Regions from separate parts of the Microbacterium sp. 20-116 genome, predicted to be linked through region 1. Evidence: predicted binding sites of a transcription regulator. Region 1 holds the regulator's gene; each other region holds the start of a gene.
The links. The regulator HrcA, encoded in region 1, represses chaperone genes, less so after heat shock. The targets are predictions, from matches to a motif close to TTNGCACTCGNNNNNNNCGAGTGCNAA.
Positions count from the first base shown of each region.

Region 2: the regulator HrcA is predicted to act here: its motif matches at 4,862-4,888, upstream of groL (chaperonin GroEL).
Region 3: the regulator HrcA is predicted to act here: its motif matches at 3,292-3,318, upstream of groES (co-chaperone GroES).

Region 1 is NZ_JBFYGP010000001.1:403,219-410,184, reverse strand. Features, by position in the region: gene lepA (translation elongation factor 4) at 1-161, shown strand, start outside; gene AB6V29_RS01975 (DUF1990 family protein) at 187-831, shown strand; gene hemW (radical SAM family heme chaperone HemW) at 831-2,048, shown strand; gene hrcA (heat-inducible transcriptional repressor HrcA) at 2,133-3,173, shown strand; gene dnaJ (molecular chaperone DnaJ) at 3,236-4,360, shown strand; gene AB6V29_RS01955 (16S rRNA (uracil(1498)-N(3))-methyltransferase) at 4,363-5,097, shown strand; gene AB6V29_RS01950 (HIT domain-containing protein) at 5,245-5,592, shown strand; gene AB6V29_RS01945 (PhoH family protein) at 5,642-6,664, shown strand; gene ybeY (rRNA maturation RNase YbeY) at 6,661-6,966, shown strand, end outside.
Region 2 is NZ_JBFYGP010000002.1:515,711-522,676, reverse strand. Features, by position in the region: gene AB6V29_RS06535 (response regulator transcription factor) at 1-442, shown strand, start outside; gene AB6V29_RS06530 (ATP-binding protein) at 539-2,248, shown strand; gene AB6V29_RS06525 (MerR family transcriptional regulator) at 2,301-3,128, shown strand; gene groL (chaperonin GroEL) at 3,204-4,823, opposite strand; gene AB6V29_RS06515 (cold-shock protein) at 4,994-5,194, opposite strand; gene AB6V29_RS06510 (LytR C-terminal domain-containing protein) at 5,326-5,928, opposite strand; gene AB6V29_RS06505 (DUF3263 domain-containing protein) at 5,964-6,218, opposite strand; gene AB6V29_RS06500 (DUF2332 family protein) at 6,243-6,966, opposite strand, start outside.
Region 3 is NZ_JBFYGP010000003.1:32,350-39,315, reverse strand. Features, by position in the region: gene rimI (ribosomal protein S18-alanine N-acetyltransferase) at 1-513, shown strand, start outside; gene tsaD (tRNA (adenosine(37)-N6)-threonylcarbamoyltransferase complex transferase subunit TsaD) at 513-1,613, shown strand; gene AB6V29_RS07480 (hypothetical protein) at 1,610-2,068, shown strand; gene AB6V29_RS07475 (class I SAM-dependent methyltransferase) at 2,078-3,265, opposite strand; gene groES (co-chaperone GroES) at 3,398-3,694, shown strand; gene rarD (EamA family transporter RarD) at 3,832-4,773, shown strand; gene AB6V29_RS07460 (ABC transporter substrate-binding protein) at 4,940-6,289, shown strand; gene AB6V29_RS07455 (ABC transporter ATP-binding protein) at 6,811-6,966, opposite strand, start outside.

The sequences.
Region 1 (6,966 bases):
ACGTCCTGGCCAAGTGCTACGGCGGTGACATCACCCGAAAGCGCAAGCTCCTCGAAAAGCAGAAAGAGGGCAAGAAGCGCATGAAGATGGTGGGCCGCGTCGAGGTTCCGCAGGAGGCGTTCATCGCCGCCCTGTCCGGCGACGTCGAGACCAAGAAGTAACGCACCACACCGAGAGGGGTGAACCATGCGCAGGCAGAACTTCACCGATGACACGGTCGACTACGCGGCTGTCGGCGCCACCCAGGCGCACGATCTGATGCAGTACCCGCCCGAGAACTCCGTTCCCGCAGAGGACGCGTGGCGCATCGGCAGCGGTGAGGAGCGCTTCGCCTCGGCGAGCGAGCTGCTGCTGTCGTGGGCGCCGCTGCGTGCCGGCGAGCTGAGCATCAGCGATGTGCGCCCGGCATCGGGCGAGGGGTACTCGGGCGTCGGCTTCGACGCCGACGGCGCACCCGTCGCGCCGAGCAGCCTCGAGGCCGAGCAGCGTTTCGCCGCCGACGGCACGCCCTTTGTCAGCCCTGGGACGGGTGTCCGCCTGCACGGCAAGGTCGACGGTCACCGCGCCGACGCCGAGCTGCGCGTCATCTCGGTCTTCGAAGAACCGCGCCGCGTCGGGTTCATCCTCGGCACGGTCGGTCACTCGATCGTCAGCGGCGAAGAGCTGTTCGCGGTCGAGTGGCGCGACAACGACGAGGTCTGGCTCGTGGTCCGCGCGTTCGATCGCCCCACCGCTCCCACCTACCGCCTCTTCACCAGCCGCGTGCGCCGCCGCCGCAAGGCGCTGTTCGCCCGGTACCTGCGCGCCATCTCGCCGCTGTACGCGTCCTGATGGGCGGTCCCCTCCCGCTCGGAGACCCCGCCCCCGTCGACGGACACCTGCCGGCCGACCTCGACATCGACCCGGCGGCCGATTTCGGCGTGTACCTGCACGTTCCCTTCTGCCGGGTGCGCTGCGGCTACTGCGATTTCAACACGTACACCGCGAGTGAGCTGCGCGGCGCCCGGCAAGACGACTTCGCCGACACGCTCGCCGCCGAAGTACGCCTGGCGGGGGGAGTGATGGATGCCGCGGGCGGCCGTCGCCCGGCATCCACCGTGTTCTTCGGAGGGGGCACGCCCACGCTTCTGCCGCCGGGCGATCTGGCGCGGATGCTCGCAGCGGTGCGCGACGAGTTCGGGATCGACGCCGCTGCCGAGGTCACCGTCGAGGCGAACCCCGACACGGTCGACGACGCCGTCGCGCGCACGCTCGCCGACGCCGGAGTCACCCGCCTGTCGATCGGCATGCAGTCGGCGCGGCCGCACGTGCTCGCGGTCCTCGACCGCACGCACGACCCCCTGAACGTCGCCACCGCCGTGGCCGCAGCTCGCCGGGCCGGCCTCGACGTGTCGGTCGACCTCATCTACGGGGCGCCGGGGGAGTCGCTCGACGACTGGCGTGCGTCGCTCGAGGCTGCCATCGCGCTCGAACCCGACCACATCTCGGCGTACGCGCTGATCGTCGAAGACGGCACGAAGCTCGCGCGCCAGATCCGCTCGGGCGACGTGGCCATGCCCGACGACGATCTGCAGGCCGACATGTACGAGCTGGCCGACGAGCTGCTCGGTGCCGCCGGCTTCGACTGGTATGAGGTGTCGAACTGGTCGCGAGGCGTCTCGCACCGCTCGCGGCACAACCTCGCCTACTGGCGCGGGAGCGACTGGTGGGGGTTCGGCCCCGGTGCGCACAGTCACGTCGGCGGCCTGCGCTGGTGGAACGTGAAGCACCCCGCGGCGTACGCGCAGCGCCTGGCCGCGCTCGAGTCTCCGGCCGCGGCGCGGGAACGCCCCGACGAGACGGCGCGCCGACTCGAGTCGGTGCTGCTGCGCAGCCGTATCCGCGAGGGGCTGGCGGTCTCGGAGATCCTCGGCGAAGGGCGTAAGGCGGTGGCATCCCTCATCGCCGACGGCCTGATCGAGGGCCGGGATGCCGTGCGGGGACGCATCGTGCTGACCTTGCGCGGGCGCCTGCTGGCGGATGCCGTGGTGCGAGCGCTCACGGTCTGATCCGCGAGCCCCCGGCACCGTGTCGGACCGATCCCGTAGAATTGGCACTCCGCAGATGCGAGTGCCAGACGGGAGGAGCAGCTCATGGTGTCGGAACGAGGCCTCCAGGTGCTCCGCGCGATCGTCCAGGATTACGTCGATACGCGCGAACCCGTCGGCAGCAAGGCGATCGTCGACCGCCACGCGTTCGGGGTGTCGGCGGCGACGATCCGCAACGACATGGCACTGCTCGAGGACGAAGAGCTCATCGTCGCCCCGCACACCTCGTCGGGGCGCGTCCCCACCGACAAGGGTTACCGCGTCTTCGTCGATCACCTCGCAGAACTCCGTCCGCTCTCGGGCGCCCAGCGCAGCGCGATCACCTCGTTCCTCGACGAAGCGGGCGATCTCGACGACCTGCTCGCCCGCACCGTCCGCGCGCTCACGCAGCTGACCGGACAAGTCGCGATCGTGCAGTATCCCTCGTTCGCCCGTGCCAACGTGACCCACGTCGAGCTCGTCGCCCTCGGCGGACCGCGCGTGCTGGTGATCCTCGTCACCGACACCGGCCGGGTGTCGCAACGGATCGCTCTCGTGCCCGCCGAGCCGAGCGAGGCAGACATCGTGCAGCTGCGCGCCCGCGTGGGGGCGGTGCTGGTCGGACGCAGCGTCGCCGACAGCTCGCACCAGGTGCAGGCGGTGCTCGCCGACGGACCACGGCCCGGTGTCGCCCTCGACGCGATCTCCGACGCGGTGCTGCGCATCGTGGGCGAAGAGCTCGAGGAGTTCCGCCAGGACCGCCTCGTCATGGCCGGGGCCGCGACGCTCGCCCGGCGCGAGTCCGACTTCCGCGGCAGCATCTACCCGCTGCTCGAGGCCATCGAGGAGCAGGTGACGCTCCTGCGTCTGATGAGCGAGATGGTCGCCGACGAGAAGGGCCTGTCGGCCAGCATCGGCCGAGAGAACGAGCCCTTCGGTCTCGTCGAGGCCTCAGTGCTGGCCAGTCGCTACGACGGCTCGACGGGCGGAGCGCGTGTCGGCCTGCTGGGCCCTACCCGCATGGATTACTCCTCCAATCTCGCGGCGGTCCGCGCCGTCGCGCACTATCTGACCCGGATGCTCGAAGACGACGACACGTCTCGCTGACGACGAACTCTCCGAGCACCCCACCCGAGAACGACCCCGCGCAAGCGGACAGGAAGGCGATTGTGGCTGACCACTACGAGGTCCTCGGCGTCGAACGCGACGCCAGCCCCGAAGACATCAAGAAGGCGTATCGCCGTCTGGCGCGCCAGCTGCACCCCGATGTGAACCCCGGAGACGACGCCTCAGAGCGCTTCAAGCTCGTCACCCACGCCTACGACGTGCTGAGCGACCCGGAGCAGCGTCGCCGCTACGACATGGGGGGCGACCAGAGCCCCTTCGGCGGCGGGGGAGCGGCCGGCTTCGGAGGCTTCAGCGACATCTTCGAGACGTTCTTCGGTGGCGGCGGTCAGGGCGGCGGCGGCCGCGGACCCCGTCCGCGTTCGCGTCGTGAGCGCGGCCAGGATGCCCTCGTGCGCGTCACCCTCGACCTGGGCGACGTCGTCTTCGGTACCCACCGCGACCTCGAGGTCGACACCGCCGTGCTGTGCGAGACCTGCCAGGGAGCCTGCACGCAGCCCGGCACCAGCGAGGTCACCTGCGACATCTGCCACGGCTCCGGCCACGTGCAGCGCACGGTGCGCAGCCTGCTCGGCAACGTCGTCACCAGCGCTCCCTGCAGTGTCTGCCAGGGTCACGGCACGACCATTCCGTACCCGTGCGGCACCTGCCAGGGGCAGGGGCGCGTGCGCGCCCGCCGCACGGTGTCGGTCGACATCCCCGCCGGTGTGGAGTCGGGCCTGCGCCTGCAGCTGCCCGGCTCCGGCGAGGTCGGGCCCGCGGGCGGTCCCAACGGCGACCTCTATCTCGAGATCACCGTCGAGACGCACGAGTCCTTCAGCCGAGAGGGCGATGATCTGGTCGCAACCCTCGAGGTGTCGATGCCGGATGCCATCCTCGGCACGAACACCACGATCCAGTCCCTCGACGGCAGCGTCGACCTCGAGGTGCGACCGGGCGTGCAATCCGGCGACGTCCTGACCATCAAGGGCCGCGGGATCACGCCGCTGCGGGGGAGCCAGCGCGGAGACCTCCGCGTCGGCGTGCACGTCGTCACCCCCACCCGCCTCGACCACAAGGAGCGCGCCCTCATCGAGGAGTTCGCGAAGCGCACGAAGGCCCCGAAGCCCCGCCTGGCCGAGCACCAGCAGGGCATGTTCAGCAAGTTCCGCGACCGCTTCCGGCACTGATCGTGGCACTGCACTTCGTCACCGACGACGCCGGTTCCGCCCGACCAGGAGACACCGTCGAGCTCACCGGCGCCGAGGCGCACCACGCCTCGGCCGTCCGGCGCGTGCGCGTCGACGAGGCGGTGACGCTCGGCGACGGTCGCGGTGTGTGGCTGTCGGGCATCGTGACCGCGGCGACCCCGAAACAGGTCGACGTGCGCGTCACCGGGCGCGACGAGTTGCCCGCGCCCTCTCCGCGCTTCGTGCTCGTCCAGGCCCTCGCCAAGGGCGACCGCGACGAACTCGCCGTTCAGGCAGCCACCGAGCTCGGTGTCGATGCGATCGTGCCGTGGCAGGCGGCGCGAAGCGTCTCGCGCTGGGATTCGAAGGCCGAGAAGGGTCTCGCGCGCTGGCGCGCCATCGTCCGCGAAGCGGCGAAGCAGGCTCACCGTGCCTGGATACCCGAGGTCCGGGCGGTTGCGCGCACCGCCGACCTCGTCGAGGCTGCGGGCACCGCTGCGATCCTGGTGCTCGAGCCGTCGGCATCCGCTCGCCTCACCGAGGTGGCCGCGGAGGCGTCGGACGGCCGCGAGGTGCTGCTTGTCGTCGGCCCGGAGGGCGGGATCGCGCCCGAGGAGCTCTCAGCGCTCGTGGCGGCCGGCGCGCGGCTCGTGCGCCTCGGAGACACGGTGCTGCGGACATCGACCGCGGGGGCTGCGGCGATCTCGGTGCTGTCAGCGGCATACGGGCGCTGGTGACGGCGTTCCGTCTTTCCGCTCCGGCGCTCGCGGGGCTCGAGGCCCGACGTCTCAGCCCCGATCTCCGGGCCGTGCCGGCGCCTCGGAGAGCGACGGATGCCGGAACCCCCGACCTGGGTGTCGGAGGCCGTCACTAGACTGGATGCTATGAGCGAACCGTCGATCTTCACGCGCATCCTGCGGGGCGAGATCCCCGCCGAGATCGTGGCCGAGACCGAGAACGCCTTCGCGATCCGCGACATCGCGCCGCAGGCGCCGGTGCACCTGCTCGTCATCCCCAAGACGCAGCAGTACTGCAACGTCGTCGAGCTGGCCGCGGGCGATCCCGACCTGCTCGCCGAGATCATCGGGCTCGCCCACTCGGTTGCCGCCGCGCACGCCGACGGCGACTTCCGCCTCATCTTCAACACCGGCGAGGGCGCCGGCCAGACCGTCTTCCATGTGCACGCCCACGTCCTCGCGGGTGGCCTGAACGAAAAGAGCTTGGGTGGCTGATTCCGCCGAAGAAACCGTCTCCGACCACATCCAGGTCGACGGCGTGGCCATGGTGCAGCTTCTCGGCCCGCAGGATCGCCTCCTCCGCGTGGTCGAGAAGGAACACCCCGACGTCGACGTGCACGTGCGCGGCAACGAGATCACCCTGTCGGGCGCACCCGGTGCGGTGCGCGCGGCCCGCGGCCTCGTCGACGAACTGCTCAGCATGACCCGCTCGGGGCAGGTCCTCGACCCGTCCGACGTGTCGAGCTCGAACCGCATGCTCTCCGACGGCGGTCCCCGACCCTCCGAGGTGATGGGCGAGGCGATCCTCTCGTCGCGCGGCAAGACCATCCGTCCCAAGACCGCGGGCCAGAAAGAGTACGTCGACGCGATCGACGAGAACACCATCGTCTTCGGCATCGGCCCCGCCGGTACCGGCAAGACCTATCTGGCCATGGCCAAGGCGGTGCAGGCGCTGCAGCGCAAAGAAGTCAACCGCATCATCCTGACGCGGCCGGCCGTCGAGGCGGGGGAGCGGCTCGGGTTCCTCCCGGGCACGCTCACCGACAAGATCGACCCGTATCTGCGCCCGCTCTACGACGCGCTCAACGAGATGATGGACCCCGACATCGTCCCCAAGCTCATGGCGACCGGCACGATCGAGGTCGCGCCGCTGGCGTACATGCGCGGTCGCACGTTGAACGACTCCTTCGTCGTGCTCGACGAGGCGCAGAACACCACGCCCGAGCAGATGAAGATGTTCCTCACGCGCCTCGGCTTCGGCACGCGCATGGTCGTGACCGGTGACATCACGCAGGTCGATCTCCCGCAGGGCGCCTCGGGACTGCGACTCGTCACGCGCGTACTCGACGACATCGACGACATCCATTTCTCCCGCCTCACCAGCGACGACGTCGTGCGCCACAACCTCGTGGGCCGCATCGTCGACGCCTACAGCGAGTACGACGAGAAGCGCCTTGCCGCACGTCGCGAACGCGACGAGGCATCCGAATTCGCCACCCGTGCGGAGCGACGCGGCCCGAGCGCCGCCGGTCCCCGCGATCACCTCCCGAGACGAAACCGCTCATGACGATCGAGATCAACAACGAGTCCGACCACCAGATCGACGAGCAGGTCCTGCTGCGTCTGATGGAGTACAACCTCGCGGAGCTGCACGTCAGCGCCGACGCCGACGTGGCCATCGTGCTCGTCGACGAGGGCGCCATGGAATCCCTGCACGTGCAGTGGATGGACGAGCCCGGCCCCACCGATGTGCTCAGCTTTCCGATGGACGAGCTGCGTCCCGGTTCCGAAGACGCCCCCACGCCCGCGGGCTTGCTCGGCGACATCGTTCTCTGCCCGGCTGTGGCCGAAACCCAGGCCGTCGCTGCG
Region 2 (6,966 bases), on a different contig from region 1:
GGACGAGACCGAAGACAAGATCATGGGGCTCAACGCGGGTGGCGACGACTACGTCACCAAGCCGTTCAGCTTGGATGAGATCGTCGCCCGCATCCAGGCGATCCTGCGCCGCACGATGCAGGCCGACGAAGAGTCGATCATCCGCACCGGCGAACTGACGATGGATCAGGACACCCACGACGTCAGCGTCGGAGACGTCTCGATCGACCTGAGCCCGACCGAGTTCAAGCTCCTGCGCTACCTGATGCTGAACCCCAACCGGGTGCTCTCGAAGGCGCAGATCCTCGACCACGTGTGGGAGTACGACTTCAACGGCGACGCGGGGATCGTCGAGAGCTACATCTCGTACCTGCGCCGCAAGATCGATCCGCACTCCTCGGAGCCGCTCATCCAGACCAAGCGCGGCTTCGGCTACATGCTGAAGTCGGGCAAGACCGCCTGAGCGAAAGGCTCGCTCCTGTCGCACTCCGACGATTCGCTCACGCGCTGGTGGCGCGGGCTGAGCCTGCGCACCAAGGTCACCGGCGTCACCGTCGCGTTGCTCGCCATCGGGCTGTTCACCGCGGGCATCGGGACCATGGTGTTCTTGCGCACCACCCTGGTGAACAACCTCGACGAGCAGCTCGCGCAGCAGGCCGCCGGCAGTATCGCGAACAGCATCTTCACCACGGCTCCCGTCGACGGGCGGGTCGTCTTCTCGCAGGTGGAGAACGCCCCGCAGATCGGGTCGATGGTCGTCGTGTACGGTCCCGACGGACAGCGCGAGGCGTTCTACAACGGCACATCGACGACCGCTCTGCCCGACATCCCCCCCACCTTCACGGTCGAGCAGACCTACAGCCAGATCGACCGCCGCATCGAACTCGAGTCGCCCGAGTCCGGTCAGCACTTCGTCGCCCGGGTGGGGGTGCTGCAGGTGCCCGGAAACCCCGGGGTCTACACGCAGATGGTGATCCAGCCGCTCGCCCCGACCGACCGGATCGTGGCCGCCTACATCGGCATCTACGCCTTCGTCGCGATGCTGATCCTCATCGCCACGGCCTTGCTGACCCGGTGGCTCGTCACCCTCGCGTTCCGCAACCTCCGCCAGGTCGAGACGACGGCCATGGACATCGCGGCCGGTGACTTCAGCCAGCGTCTGACGGACATCGTCCCCGACACCGAGGTGGGCCGGCTCAAGACCGCCATCAACGCGATGCTCGCCCGCATCGACGGCGCCCTCGGACAACGGGATGCCACCGTGCGGCAGATGCGTCGCTTCATCGGCGACGCCAGCCACGAACTTCGCACACCCCTCGTCACGATGCGCGGCTACGCGGAGTTGTACCGCATGGGGGCGATCCGCTCCGACGAGGATGTCGCGCAGTCGATGGAGCGTATCGAGAAGGAGGCGATCCGCATGGGGGCCCTGGTCGAGGACCTCCTCGCGCTCGCCCGCCTCGACGAACGCCGTGACGTCACCATCACCGCCCTCGACCTGCGCCCGATCGCGCGCGACGCCGCCCTCGACCTGCGGGTGACCTCGCCCCAGCGTGAGGTCACGGTCGACGACGCCACCTCGCGCGACGAGCTGATCCTTCCCACCATCACCCTCGACCCGCTACTGGACGCCGGTGGGAAGCCTGCGAACGGGAACGGTCGCCGTCGCACCGCTCCCACCACCTCGGCGATGGCGATAGCGGGCGCCACCCTCTCGCGGCTTCGGCGCCGATCGAAGGACGGCACCGAGTTGGCGGCATCCACTCCTGCGGATGGAACCCCGGCCACACCGATCGGCGTGGTCCGTCCCGTGCCGCGCCTCGCCCCCGTCGTCATGGGCGACGAGAACAAGGTGCGTCAGGTCGTGGCGAACCTGCTCGGCAACGCGCGGCGTTTCACCGCCGAGGACTCCCCCATCGGGCTGCGCGTCGGCGTCGACGGCGAGTCCGACATGGGATGGATCGAGATCATCGACCACGGCGAGGGGGTGCCGGAGCAGATCCGCGAGCAGATCTTCCAGCGCTTCTGGCGCGCCGACACCTCGCGCACCCGCGAGACCGGCGGCTCGGGTCTCGGCCTGTCGATCGTGGCATCCATCGTCGATCTGCTGCACGGCACGGTCGATGTGCGCGATACCCCCGGGGGCGGAGCGACCTTCCGCGTCTCCCTCCCCCTCGCTGATCGCCGCGACGCCCAGGAGCACGCACTCATCGAGACACAGCCGCTCGAACGCCTGCCCGAGGGGTACCGGCCCGACGCGCAGACGTGACGGACGCCCCGACGCTTGACCCTCACACGATGTGAGAGGACACGATGGCTTCATGGCCGAGACCCCGAACCTGATGAGCATCGGTCGGTTCAGCGCCCTCACCCGCCTGTCGGTGCGGATGCTCCGCCACTACGACAGTCATGGTGTGCTGGTCCCCGCCGACATCGACCCCTGGACCGGATACCGGCGCTACGCCCCGCACCAGCTGATCGACGCGGCCGACGTGCGCAACCTCCGCGACGTGGGCTTCGGCGTCTCCGCCATCGGCGCCCTCCTCGACGCGCGTGGCACTCCGGCGTGGACTCGCGCACTGCAGATGCAGCGCGCGGAACTTCATGAGGAAGCTCGCGCAGCGAGGGAGAGGGTGTCGCTGATCACCCGCCTTCTCGAAACCGGAGACCATCCCATGTCCATCACGCTCACCCGCACCACCGTCCCCGCACTGACCGCGGTAGCCCTGCGCGGCACCGTGCCGTCCTACTCCCACGAAGGGGAGCTCTGGGGCCGCCTCATGCCTCTCCTCGCCGAGCGGTCGATCGCACCGATCGGAGCCTGCGGCGTCATCGAGCACGACGACCAGTACGTCGAGCACGATGTCGATCTGTCGATCTTCCTGCCCGTCGCCCCCGGGACGACGGTGGACGCCCCTCTCACCGTGATCGAGCTGCCTCCCCGGGACTGCCTCGTCGCGCGTGTGACGGGCCCGTACGAGCAGATCGCACAGGCGCACGACATGATCAACGCCCGCCTCGTGGAAGACGGCTTGAGCCCGCGCGGCGACGACACTCTCGCCTCGCGCGTCTTCAACGTCTACCTGACCACCCCCGACCGCGTACCGGGTGACGCTCTGGTCACCGACGTCTGCCGCCCGCTGAACTGACAGCGGCCACGTCCGCAGCACGCAGAACGCCCCCTCCCGGAGGAGGGGGCGTTCCGTGTGTTGCCTAGGCGGGGATCAGAAGTCCATGCCACCGGTCGGGTCGCCCGCGGGAGCGGCGACCTTCTCGGGCTTGTCGGCGACGACGACCTCGGTGGTGAGGAAGAGGCCGGCGATCGAGGCGGCGTTCTGCAGAGCCGAACGGGTCACCTTGGCGGGGTCGATGATGCCCTGTGCGAACAGGTCACCGTACTCGCCGGTCGCGGCGTTGAGGCCGTGGCCCACGGGGAGCTCGGCGACCTTGTTCGCGACGACGCCGGGCTCGAGACCGGCGTTGAGCGCGATCTGCTTGAGCGGGGCCTCGATGGCGACGCGCACGATGTTCGCGCCCGTGGCCTCGTCACCCGTGAGCTCGAGGTTCGCGAGAGCGTTCTTGCCGGCCTGGATGAGCGCGACGCCACCACCGGCGACGACACCCTCTTCCACGGCGGCCTTGGCGTTGCGCACGGCGTCTTCGATGCGGTGCTTGCGCTCCTTGAGCTCGACCTCGGTCGCGGCTCCAGCCTTGATGACGGCGACGCCACCGGCGAGCTTCGCGAGGCGCTCCTGGAGCTTCTCGCGGTCGTAGTCGCTGTCGGTGTTCTCGATCTCGCGGCGGATCTGGGTCACGCGACCCTCGATCAGCTCCGACTCGCCGGCACCCTCGACGATCGTGGTCTCGTCCTTGGTGATGATGACCTTGCGCGCACGGCCGAGCAGGTCGACGGTCGCGTTCTCGAGCTTGAGGCCCACCTCTTCGGTGATGACCTGGCCGCCGGTGAGGATCGCGATGTCCTGCAGCTGCGCCTTGCGACGGTCACCGAAGCCGGGAGCCTTGACGGCGACCGACTTGAAGATGCCGCGGATCTTGTTCAGCACCAGGGTCGCGAGCGCTTCGCCCTCGACGTCCTCGGCGATGATGAGGAGCTCCTTGCCCTCCTGGATCACCTTGTCGACGATCGGAAGAAGGTCCTTGATGTTGGAGATCTTCTGGTTCGCGATCAGGATGTAGGGGTCTTCGAAGACCGCTTCCTGACGCTCGGGGTCGGTGACGAAGTAGGGGTTGATGTACCCCTTGTCGAAGCGCATGCCCTCGGTGAGCTCGAGCTCGGTGCCGAAGGTGTTCGACTCCTCGACGGTGACGACGCCTTCCTTGCCCACCTTGTCGATGGCCTCGGCGATGAGCTCGCCGATCGCGGGGTCGGCGGCGGAGATCGACGCGGTCGCGGCGATCTGCTCCTTCGACTCGACCTCCTTGGCGGAGGCGAGGAGCTCGTCGGTGACGGCCTTGACGGCCTTCTCGATGCCCTTCTTGAGCGAGATGGGGTCGGCGCCGGCGGCGACGTTGCGCAGGCCCTCGCGCACGAGCGCCTGGGCGAGAACGGTGGCGGTGGTGGTGCCGTCACCCGCGACGTCGTCGGTCTTCTTGGCGACCTCCTTGACCAGCTCGGCGCCGATCTTCTCGTACGGGTCGTCGAGCTCGATCTCCTTGGCGATCGAGACACCGTCGTTCGTGATCGTGGGGGCGCCCCACTTCTTCTCGAGCACGACGTTGCGACCGCGGGGGCCCAGGGTCACCTTGACGGCGTCGGCGAGAGTGTTGAGGCCGCGCTCGAGACCGCGCCGGGCCTCTTCGTCGAAAGCGATGATCTTTGCCATAAGTGTGTCGTCCCTCCCGGACGGGTGACTTGCAGATTTTGGCACTCGACGAAAGCGAGTGCTAATTCATTCTGGCACTCGCCCCTAGGGAGTGCAAGCCACGAGCCGCCCCGTAAACGCCGAACGCCGCGGCATCCGGAAGTCGGATGCCGCGGCGTTCTCGCCAGAGCTCAGGCCAGGCGAACGGACTCCGCCTGAGGGCCCTTCTGACCGGTGCCGACGGTGAACTCGACGGCCTGCCCCTCTTCGAGGACACGGAAACCCGACATCTCGATGCTCGAGTAGTGGACGAAGACGTCCTGCCCGTCATCGACGGTGATGAAGCCGAAGCCCTTCTCGGCGTTGAACCATTTGACAGTTCCCTGCGTCATGCGAATCTCCTGTTGCTGAACGACGAGGTCATCGTAAGCACGGAGGATGCCGCGGAATCGGGGTTCCGGAGCATTGTTGACGCGCGTGCATCCAAGTTGTTACGCCGCGGAAACACGCGGCGCTCGCGGACTCAGGAGGAAAGCGAAGCGGAGGGCTGATCGCTCGCGCGGTCGAGTCCGATCACGACGATCAGGCGCTTGACGTCGCTCTCGTCGGCCGGGGTGTTCGGGTCGTCCGTCGGCTGCAGGAAGTCGCTCTGCGCGATCTGCGCACCGCCGATCGTCTGGGCCAGGCCCTCGGCCGCGGCCGCGTCGCTCTCGAGGCGGTAGTAGATCGTGGTGTCGGCGAAATCGGTGCTGTCGGAGTTGCCGGTCTCGACGTTGTCGCCGCTCCAGCCCGCGGCCACGATCTGGTCGCGAACGGAGGCCGCGAGGCCGTTGTCGGGAGTGCCGTTGAGCACGACCACCGAGTACGACGTGTCGACGACGGCCGGGATGGTCGGCTCGACCGAGACGGTCGGGCTGGGCGCGGCGTCGGAACCGAGCGAGATACGCCCCGAGACCAGGAGCGTCGCGAAGATGCCGGCGATGATCAGCACCAGGGTGGCGATGGCCGCCCACAGGAACACGATCCATCCGCGCAGACGGGGGTTCTCGGCCCGGTGAGCGCCGACGCGGCCGGATTCAGTCGGCAGGTCGTCGAAGCGATCCCGAGGGAAGGTCGATCTGGCCATTGGACGATGCTATCGGTCGCGTCGAGGCGAGCCCGTCAGCGGGCCGCCGTCCGGCCGAGACGAGCGCGGTGCTGATCCGCCGCGTCATCGCGCCGCCGCCGCAACCGGCGCACGAGCATCGGATCGTGTGCGAGCGCCTCGGGGGTGTCGATCAAGCGCCCGAGCAGCTGGTAATACCGGGCGGGCGTCATCGAGAACTCCGCGCGGATGGCCTCTTCTTTCGCCCCCGCATGACGGCGCCACTGGCCCTCGAAAGCGAGGAAGGCGAGGTCACGGTCCGACAGAGGCACGCCGTTACGCTACTGCGCCATCGCTCACGATCCCGGATGCCACGCCACCCACGCCCCGAGAGGGTCGACCTCCGCGAGCACCTCTCCATCGAGAGCGAGCGCGAATCCGCCCCGCGCGGGCTCGGGGCGCCGCGTCCAGCCGTCGTGCAGGCCGGGCGCGTCGAGGGTGATCCACCTGCCTGCCGCCCGGGCGGCATCGATCACGGCGGCGCGGTGCACCCGGGGCACGTGAGCGAGCACGCCCGGAGTGGTCACGACCAGGGTCGCCCCGGCCGGAGCCTGGGCGGCGAGCGAGGGAAGGGCCTCGGCGCCGTCGCCCGCGACGAGCAGAGGCGGGTCGGCCGCCGCGATGTCGAGCGCCCCCTCGATGCGTTCGAGACGCCCCTCCTCCCCCGGCCAGACGAGGCCGGTGAGCCAGTCGCGGTCCTGTGCGCGGCGGGCGTCGAGGGGGCTGAGGTCGATGCCCGCACGCCAGACGATCTGCGGCATGTGCAGGTCGGGGTACCCCTCGAGGTCGCTGTCGAGAACCACGCGACTCGGGCCGTCGACGGGGTCGACCGCGACGATCTCTTCACGGTGATAGCGGTACGAGTACCGATCGGGATAGAGGCAGAGCCCCGCGCTCACCCCCACCTCGAGCAGGGCGATCGGCCCCTCGATCAGAGCGAGGGCGGGGAGCAGGGCCGCACAGCGGAGGGGCTCGTTGGTCTGCACGCTCCGGCGACCGCATTCCTCGACGATGGCGTCA
Region 3 (6,966 bases), on a different contig from region 1:
ATGCGCGAAGAACTCGCCTCACCGCACGGCTGGTACGTCGTCGTCGAAGAGGCGGGTCGACTCGTCGGCTACGCGGGGCTTCGCGCGGTGCGCGGGGCCCGGGATGCCGACATCCAGACGATCACCATCTCCGAGGCCGCGCGCGGCCGGGGGCGGGGCCGGGCTCTGCTGACGGCTCTGCTGGAGGAGGCCGTTCGCCGCGAGGTGCACGACGTGTTCCTCGAAGTCCGCGCCGACAACCCCGTCGCGCAGAAGCTGTATCTCTCCGAGGGCTTCGCCGAGGTCGGTCGCCGCCCCCGGTACTACCAACCCGACGACGTCGACGCGATCGTCATGCAGCTCGATCTGCGCGGGTGGGCCGGGCGGCGGGCGGAGACCGCGGGCATCCCGGCATCCGGTCTCGAAGGACCGGACCGGTCTCACGGAATCGGATCGGAGGCGCCGGGAGATTCGATTCCCCTGCCCTCGTCCGAATCCACGCCACCGACCGCCTCCGGAAAGGGCTGGTGCTGATGAACGCGCCCCTCGTACTCGGTATCGAGACCAGTTGCGACGAGACGGGCATCGGCATCGTCCGCGGCCGACAGCTGCTCAGCAACACGATCGCCTCGAGCATGGACGAGCACGCCCGCTACGGCGGGGTGGTGCCCGAAGTCGCCGCGCGCGCCCACCTCGAGGCGCTGCAGCCTTCGATCGACGCGGCGCTCGCCGAGGCCGGCGTCACCCTCGGCGACCTCGACGCCGTGGCCGTGACGAGCGGTCCGGGTCTCGCGGGGGCCCTGATGGTCGGGGTGGGCGCCGCCAAGGGGCTCGCCGTCGCCCTCGACAAGCCTCTCTACGCCGTCAACCACCTGGTCGGGCACATCGCCGCGGACATCCTCGACGCCGACGCGGGAGAACTCGAGTACCCCACCGTCGCCCTTCTCGTCAGCGGTGGGCACACCTCGCTCCTGCTGGTCCGCGACCTGACGAGCGATGTCGAGCTCCTCGGCGAGACGATGGACGACGCAGCGGGCGAGGCCTTCGACAAGGTCGCGCGCCTGCTGAAGCTGCCGTACCCCGGTGGCCCGGAGATCGATCGGGTCGCCGCCTCGGGCGACCCCACCGCGATCCGATTCCCGCGCGGGCTCTCGCGGGCCTCCGACATGGCATCCCACCGCTACGACTTCTCGTTCTCGGGCCTGAAGACGGCCGTGGCTCGGTGGGTCGAACAGCACGAGGCCGCGGGCGAGCTCGTCCCGGTCGCCGACGTGGCCGCCTCGTTCCGAGAGGCCGTCGTCGACGTGCTCGTGACCAAGGCCCTCGACGCCTGCGAGCGTCACGGCGTTCCCCGCCTGCTGCTGGGCGGAGGCGTCATCGCCAACAAGCGCCTACGTGATGTCGCCCTCGAGCGGGCCGCGGCCGCCGGTGTGACCGTGCGCATCCCGCCACTGCGCCTGTGCACCGACAACGGCGCGATGATCGCCGCTCTCGCTGCGGAACTCATCTCGTCGGGTCGCCGCCCCTCGACCCTCGCCTTCGGAGCGGACTCGACGCTGCCCGTCACCGAGATCCAGGTGGCGGAGGATCCGGATGCCGACGCCCCGGCGCCACGCGCAGGAACGACGCTGTGACCGACACGCCGCCGCCCACCCGCCGCGCACGCAAGGAAGAGGCCGGCCCCGCAGTCGACCTTCCCCCCGTGCCGCCCCTGCCCGCCGGCGTCCGCGCCGCGGGGTCAGAGATCGTCGCCCCCGAGGTGGACGACGACAACCGTCTGCCCACCGCCCAGCTCGAGATGGCGGCGTTCGGCGATCACCTGATCCCGTATGCGCCGCCCGTCCCTCCGAAGCCGCCGTCCGTCGCGCCCTGGGCCCTCGGCGTGGCGGTCATCGCACTGGCGGCCGCGTTGTTCACCGGCTGGCTGCTTCCGGTCGGTGTGATCGGCTCGACTCTCGCGATGGTCTCGCTCCGGCGGGCCCACGACAGCCGCCGGGTCGCCGTGTGGGCCCTGGCGCTCGCGCTGCTCTCCGTCGCGTTCAGCGTCGGCTGGCTGGTCTGGGGCTTCTCGCAGCTCGCCGTCGGGTGAGCGGAGCCGTCAGACGCGGTCGGCCAGCAGCGCGAGACGCTTCGACCCCACGCGCGTGAGGATGAGCGTGGCTGAGGAATCCCCGCGCAGAGCGAGCTTCTTCCGCAGCACCGCCGGGTCGACGTCGACGCCGCGCTTCTTGATCTCCAGCGTGCCGATGCCCCGCGCGCGCAACGCCTGCGCGAGTTTCTTCGGGTCGGCGGGCAGCTGCTCGCGCACCCGGAACGACGACACGAACGGGCTCGTCAACGCCGCATCCGAGGTGAGGTAGGCGATGCCGGGAGCGAGCATGCCGGCATCCAGGGCTCGACCGACCTCGCCGATGAGACGCGCGCGGATGACGGCCCCGTCGGGTTCGTGCACGAACTCGCCGAGCTCGCGCTCCTCGACGTCGGGGCTGTCGCCCGGGGCGGTGAGCTCCCACGCGTCGTCGGCGCGCACGACGAGTGCCGCGCGGCGAACGCCCTCGCGGGCGAGAGCGCCGGCCCAGAGCACGAGCTCGATCGTCGAACCGTCGGCGCTGATCCACTGCGCCTCGAACTCGTCGGGGATCTGCGAGCGGTCGAAGCCCGGCCCGAGCTTCACGCCGCCCGGCGTCTTCCTCAACTGTTCGAAGACCCACTCGAGCGAGGGCGACCACTCGGCCGACGACACCTGTCGCGTCTCGGCATGACCGGCGGTGCGTCGCGCGGGGTCGAGCCACACGGCATCCGTCGCGCCCAGGTCCACGTCTTCGGCGCGCGCGTGCCGCACCGTCGCCGCGTCGCCGAAGGGGGCGAGGTTGTAGGCGGCGATGGCGGCGGTCACCTCGTCGGCGTCGACGGCGTGGACCCGGATGCCGAGGCCCGCCATCCCGAGGGCGTCACCGCCGATCCCGCACCCGAGGTCCGCCACGCTGTCGATCCCCGCGGCGCGGAAGCGGCCGGCGTGACGGGCGGCGATCGAGAGGCGGGTGGCCTGCTCGAGGCCGGCGCGCGTGAAGAGCATGCGGTCGGCGAAGGGTCCGAACTTCGCCGTCGCGCGCGCCCGCAGGCGTGCTTGGCCGACGACGGCCGACACGAGATCGGGGGAGTGGCCGGCGGCCCGCAGGCGCGACACCGACCGGGCGACCTCATCGACCGAATCGAGGGTGCCCACCTCGTCGAGGAGGCGCAGGCCCTCGGGCGTGAGCAGGGCGGTCAGCTCGCTGGTATCCACTGATTCAGCCTAGGCGGGGGTTCTTGCTGGCACTCGCGTTGCGTGAGTGCCAGCGCTTCTCTACACTCGAATTAGCACTCTCCCCGCGTGAGTGCTGACAAGTCTTCTGTAACGAGAAAGAAGAGGTAGACCGTGTCGGTTTCCATCAAGCCGCTCGAGGACCGCATCGTCATCAAGCAGGTCGAGGCTGAGCAGACCACTGCGAGTGGTCTCGTCATCCCCGACACCGCCAAGGAGAAGCCGCAGGAGGGCGAAGTCGTCGCCGTCGGCCCCGGCCGCATCGACGACAACGGCAACCGTGTCCCCCTCGACGTCGCCGTCGGCGACCGCGTGCTCTACAGCAAGTACGGCGGCACCGAGGTCAAGTTCGGCGCCGACGAGTACCTCGTGCTCTCGGCTCGCGACGTCCTGGCGGTCGTCGTCCGCTGATCGAGTGAGATCGTTCGAAGGCCCCGGATGCCACGGCATCCGGGGCCTTCTTCGTGCCCGCCGACGGAGTCCGAGGTGGCAGGAAAGACGCGACGGTCGGCGCTCCGAGTCGTCGAGGGGACCCCTAGGCTGAAGCGGTGACCCCCGCTCCTCCCGCTCCGACCGGCGGGAGCACCCGCGGAGCGTTGTACGCGCTCGGCGCGTACCTGCTCTGGGGCGTCCTCCCCCTCTACTTCCTGCAGCTCAAGCCCACCGGCCCGTTCGAGGTGGTCGCCTGGCGGATCATCCTCGCGTTCGTGTTCTGCCTGCTGCTGTTGACGGTGCTGCGCACGTGGCGGCCGTTCCTCGCGATCGTGCGGCAGCCGCGGCTCATGGGGCTCACCGCGTTGGCGGGCGTACTCATCTACATCAACTGGCAGACCTACCTCTACGGCGCTTTGACGAACCACGTCATCGAGACGAGCCTCGGCTACTTCATCAACCCCATCGTGACGGTGCTGCTCGGGGTGATCGTGCTCCGTGAGCGGCTGCGCGTCGTGCCGTGGATCGCCATCGGCCTGGCGGTCGTCGCGGTCGCGGTCATCGTCATCGGCTATGGCGCTTTCCCCTGGATCGCCCTGACCCTCGCCTTCTCGTTCGGCTTCTACGGTCTGGTGAAGAAGCAGATCGGACCGGCGGTGGATGCCGTGAGCGGGCTAGCCCTCGAGTCGCTGTGGCTGCTCCCGGTCGCGGCGATCCAGCTGGGGTTCGTCGCGAACCTCACCGGCATCACCCTGGGCACGGCGGGAGCACTGCACACCGGTCTGCTCCTGCTCGCGGGAGCCGTCACCGCCGTCCCCCTCCTGCTGTTCGCCTCGGGGGCGCGGCGCGTACCGCTCACCGTCATCGGCCTGCTGCAGTTCGTCGCGCCCATCATCCAGTTCGGGATCGGCGTATGGGTGCTGCACGAACCCATGACCCTCGAACGGTGGATCGGGTTCGCACTCGTGTGGGCGGCGCTCGTGATCCTCAGCGTCGACTCCGTCGTCGCCTCGCGGCGTCATCGCCGGGCTGCGGTGGACGTGTCCGAGCCCGTTTGACCTGTTTCTTTCGTTTCGCGGCTCGGAATTGCCGCGCAAAAGTAACGATTAGGTCGCGTAATCGACCGTTAACACATTGCAACATCGCGGCTACAAGTGCGCCATTAGGTTTGTCACAATCCGAGCGGGTTATCCGCGCGGTTCCAACTCACCAAGGAGCACCCATATGAGTGTCCTCTCCCGTTCGCGTGCGGCGAAGGTCATCGGCGGTTTCGCCGTGGTCGGCGTCACCGCGCTCGTCCTCGCCGGTTGTACCGGTACCAGCACTCCGTCCGACTCCGGCAACGCCGCCGGTGGAGGCGACTTCCCGATCGACTGCAACGCCGCCGAACCCGCCTCGTACACGCCCGAGTACTCGTCGACTTCGACCGGCCCCGCCAAAGACCTCACGTACAACATCGGCACGGCGCTGCCCGTCACCGGTAACCTCGCCTTCCTCGGCCCGCCCGAGATCGCCGGCACCGAGCTCGCGGCCGCCGATGTCAACGCCGCAGCCAAGGGCGTGAACATCAACCTTCTCCAGGGCGACTCGGGTGACACCGACAACAAGGCCTACGAGACCGAGATCCCGCGCCTGCTGGGTGCGGGTGCGACGGCGATCGTCGGTGCCGCGTCGTCGGGAACCTCGCTGCAGTTCATCGACCAGGTCATCGCGGCGAACGCCGTGCAGATCTCGCCTGCCAACACCTCGGCTGCCTTCACCGGGTACAACGACAAGGGCCTGTACTGGCGGACTGCTCCCTCGGACGTGCTCCAAGGCGAGGTCCTCGGCAACCTGATCGCCTCCGAGGGCAACGAGACCCTCGGCATGATCGTGCTGAACGACTCGTACGGCACCGGTCTCGCGTGCTTCACCAAAAAGGCGTTCGAGGGTGCCGGCGGATCCGTCGTGGCCACCAGCCTCTACAACACCGGTGACACGAACTTCTCGGCGCAGATCGAGGACGTCCTGGCCCAGAAGCCCGATGCGATCGCCCTGATCACGTTCGACGAGGTCTCGACGATCATCCCCGACCTGACCGCCAGCTTCGCGAAGGACAAGCTGTTCTTCGTCGACGGCAACCTGAAGAACTTCGGTACGCAGTTCCCGAACGGCACCCTCACCGGCGCCAAGGGGACCTACCCGAGCGTCGATCCCGACTCGACGGCGACTTTCCGCAGCACGCTGGAGTCGTTCTGGACCGGTAAGGGCAACCCCAAGCTCGACGACTTCACCTATGCCCCCGAGTCGTACGACTCGGTCATCCTCCTCGCCCTCGCGGCGCTGAAGGCGGGCTCGGCGGCCGGTCCCGACGTGGCTGCCAACATGCAGGCGGTCTCGGGCGGTACGGGCGGTGGCACGAAGTGCACCACCTACGCCGCGTGCGCCGACATCATCATCGGCGGCGGCGAGGCCGACTACGACGGCGTCTCGGGCCCGATCACGTTCAACGACGTGGGCGACCCGACGCAGGCCACCATCGGTGTCTTCGAGTACGGCGACGACAACAACTACAGCTGGCTCCGCGCCGGTTGATCGGTTCCCCGTGAAGGGCCCCGGGACTTCGGTCCCGGGGCCCTTTCCCGTACGCGGGGGGGGGGGAGAGACCGTTCCGCGGCGCGGCCACGGCATCCGCGCACCTTCAGCTCCCTGCGGGCGGCGCGCACCTCGAACGATTGGCCGCGAAGGTTCCGGGCGGGGTGCGTTCGTCCGCATTCGAAAAGGCCCGGACGGTGAGGCGTCCACAGGCTCTGACCGCGGCCTCGTGGCAGGCGCACGTCAGCACGAGGCGGCGTCGGAGGGGCCCAGCTAGTCGGCGCGGACCGTAGAGCGAATGAGAAGCCTCGGGTCCGTGGCATCCGTTCTCCCGCCTCGCCCGGGCGGGACATCGCGTCCGCTGCAACGAGCGGCCCGACGACGGCGCGCACTGACCTCCGAGAAGGGCACGTCGTCACCTTCGAAGCGGTTAGGGCGGGGAAGCCGGGCGGGCGCACCTCGGCGGCAAAGCGGAAGGCCCGAGCCCCTGGGGGACTCGGGCCTTCCGGCGGGGGCTCGGCTCAGGTGCCGAGCGTGCCCAGGTACAGGCCGATCACGGCCGGGTCGTCCATGAGCTCGCGACCGGTGCCGGTATAGGCGTCGCGGCCCTGGTCGAGCACGTAGCCGCGGTCGCAGATCTGCAGGCAGCGGCGGGCGTTCTGCTCCACCATGATGCA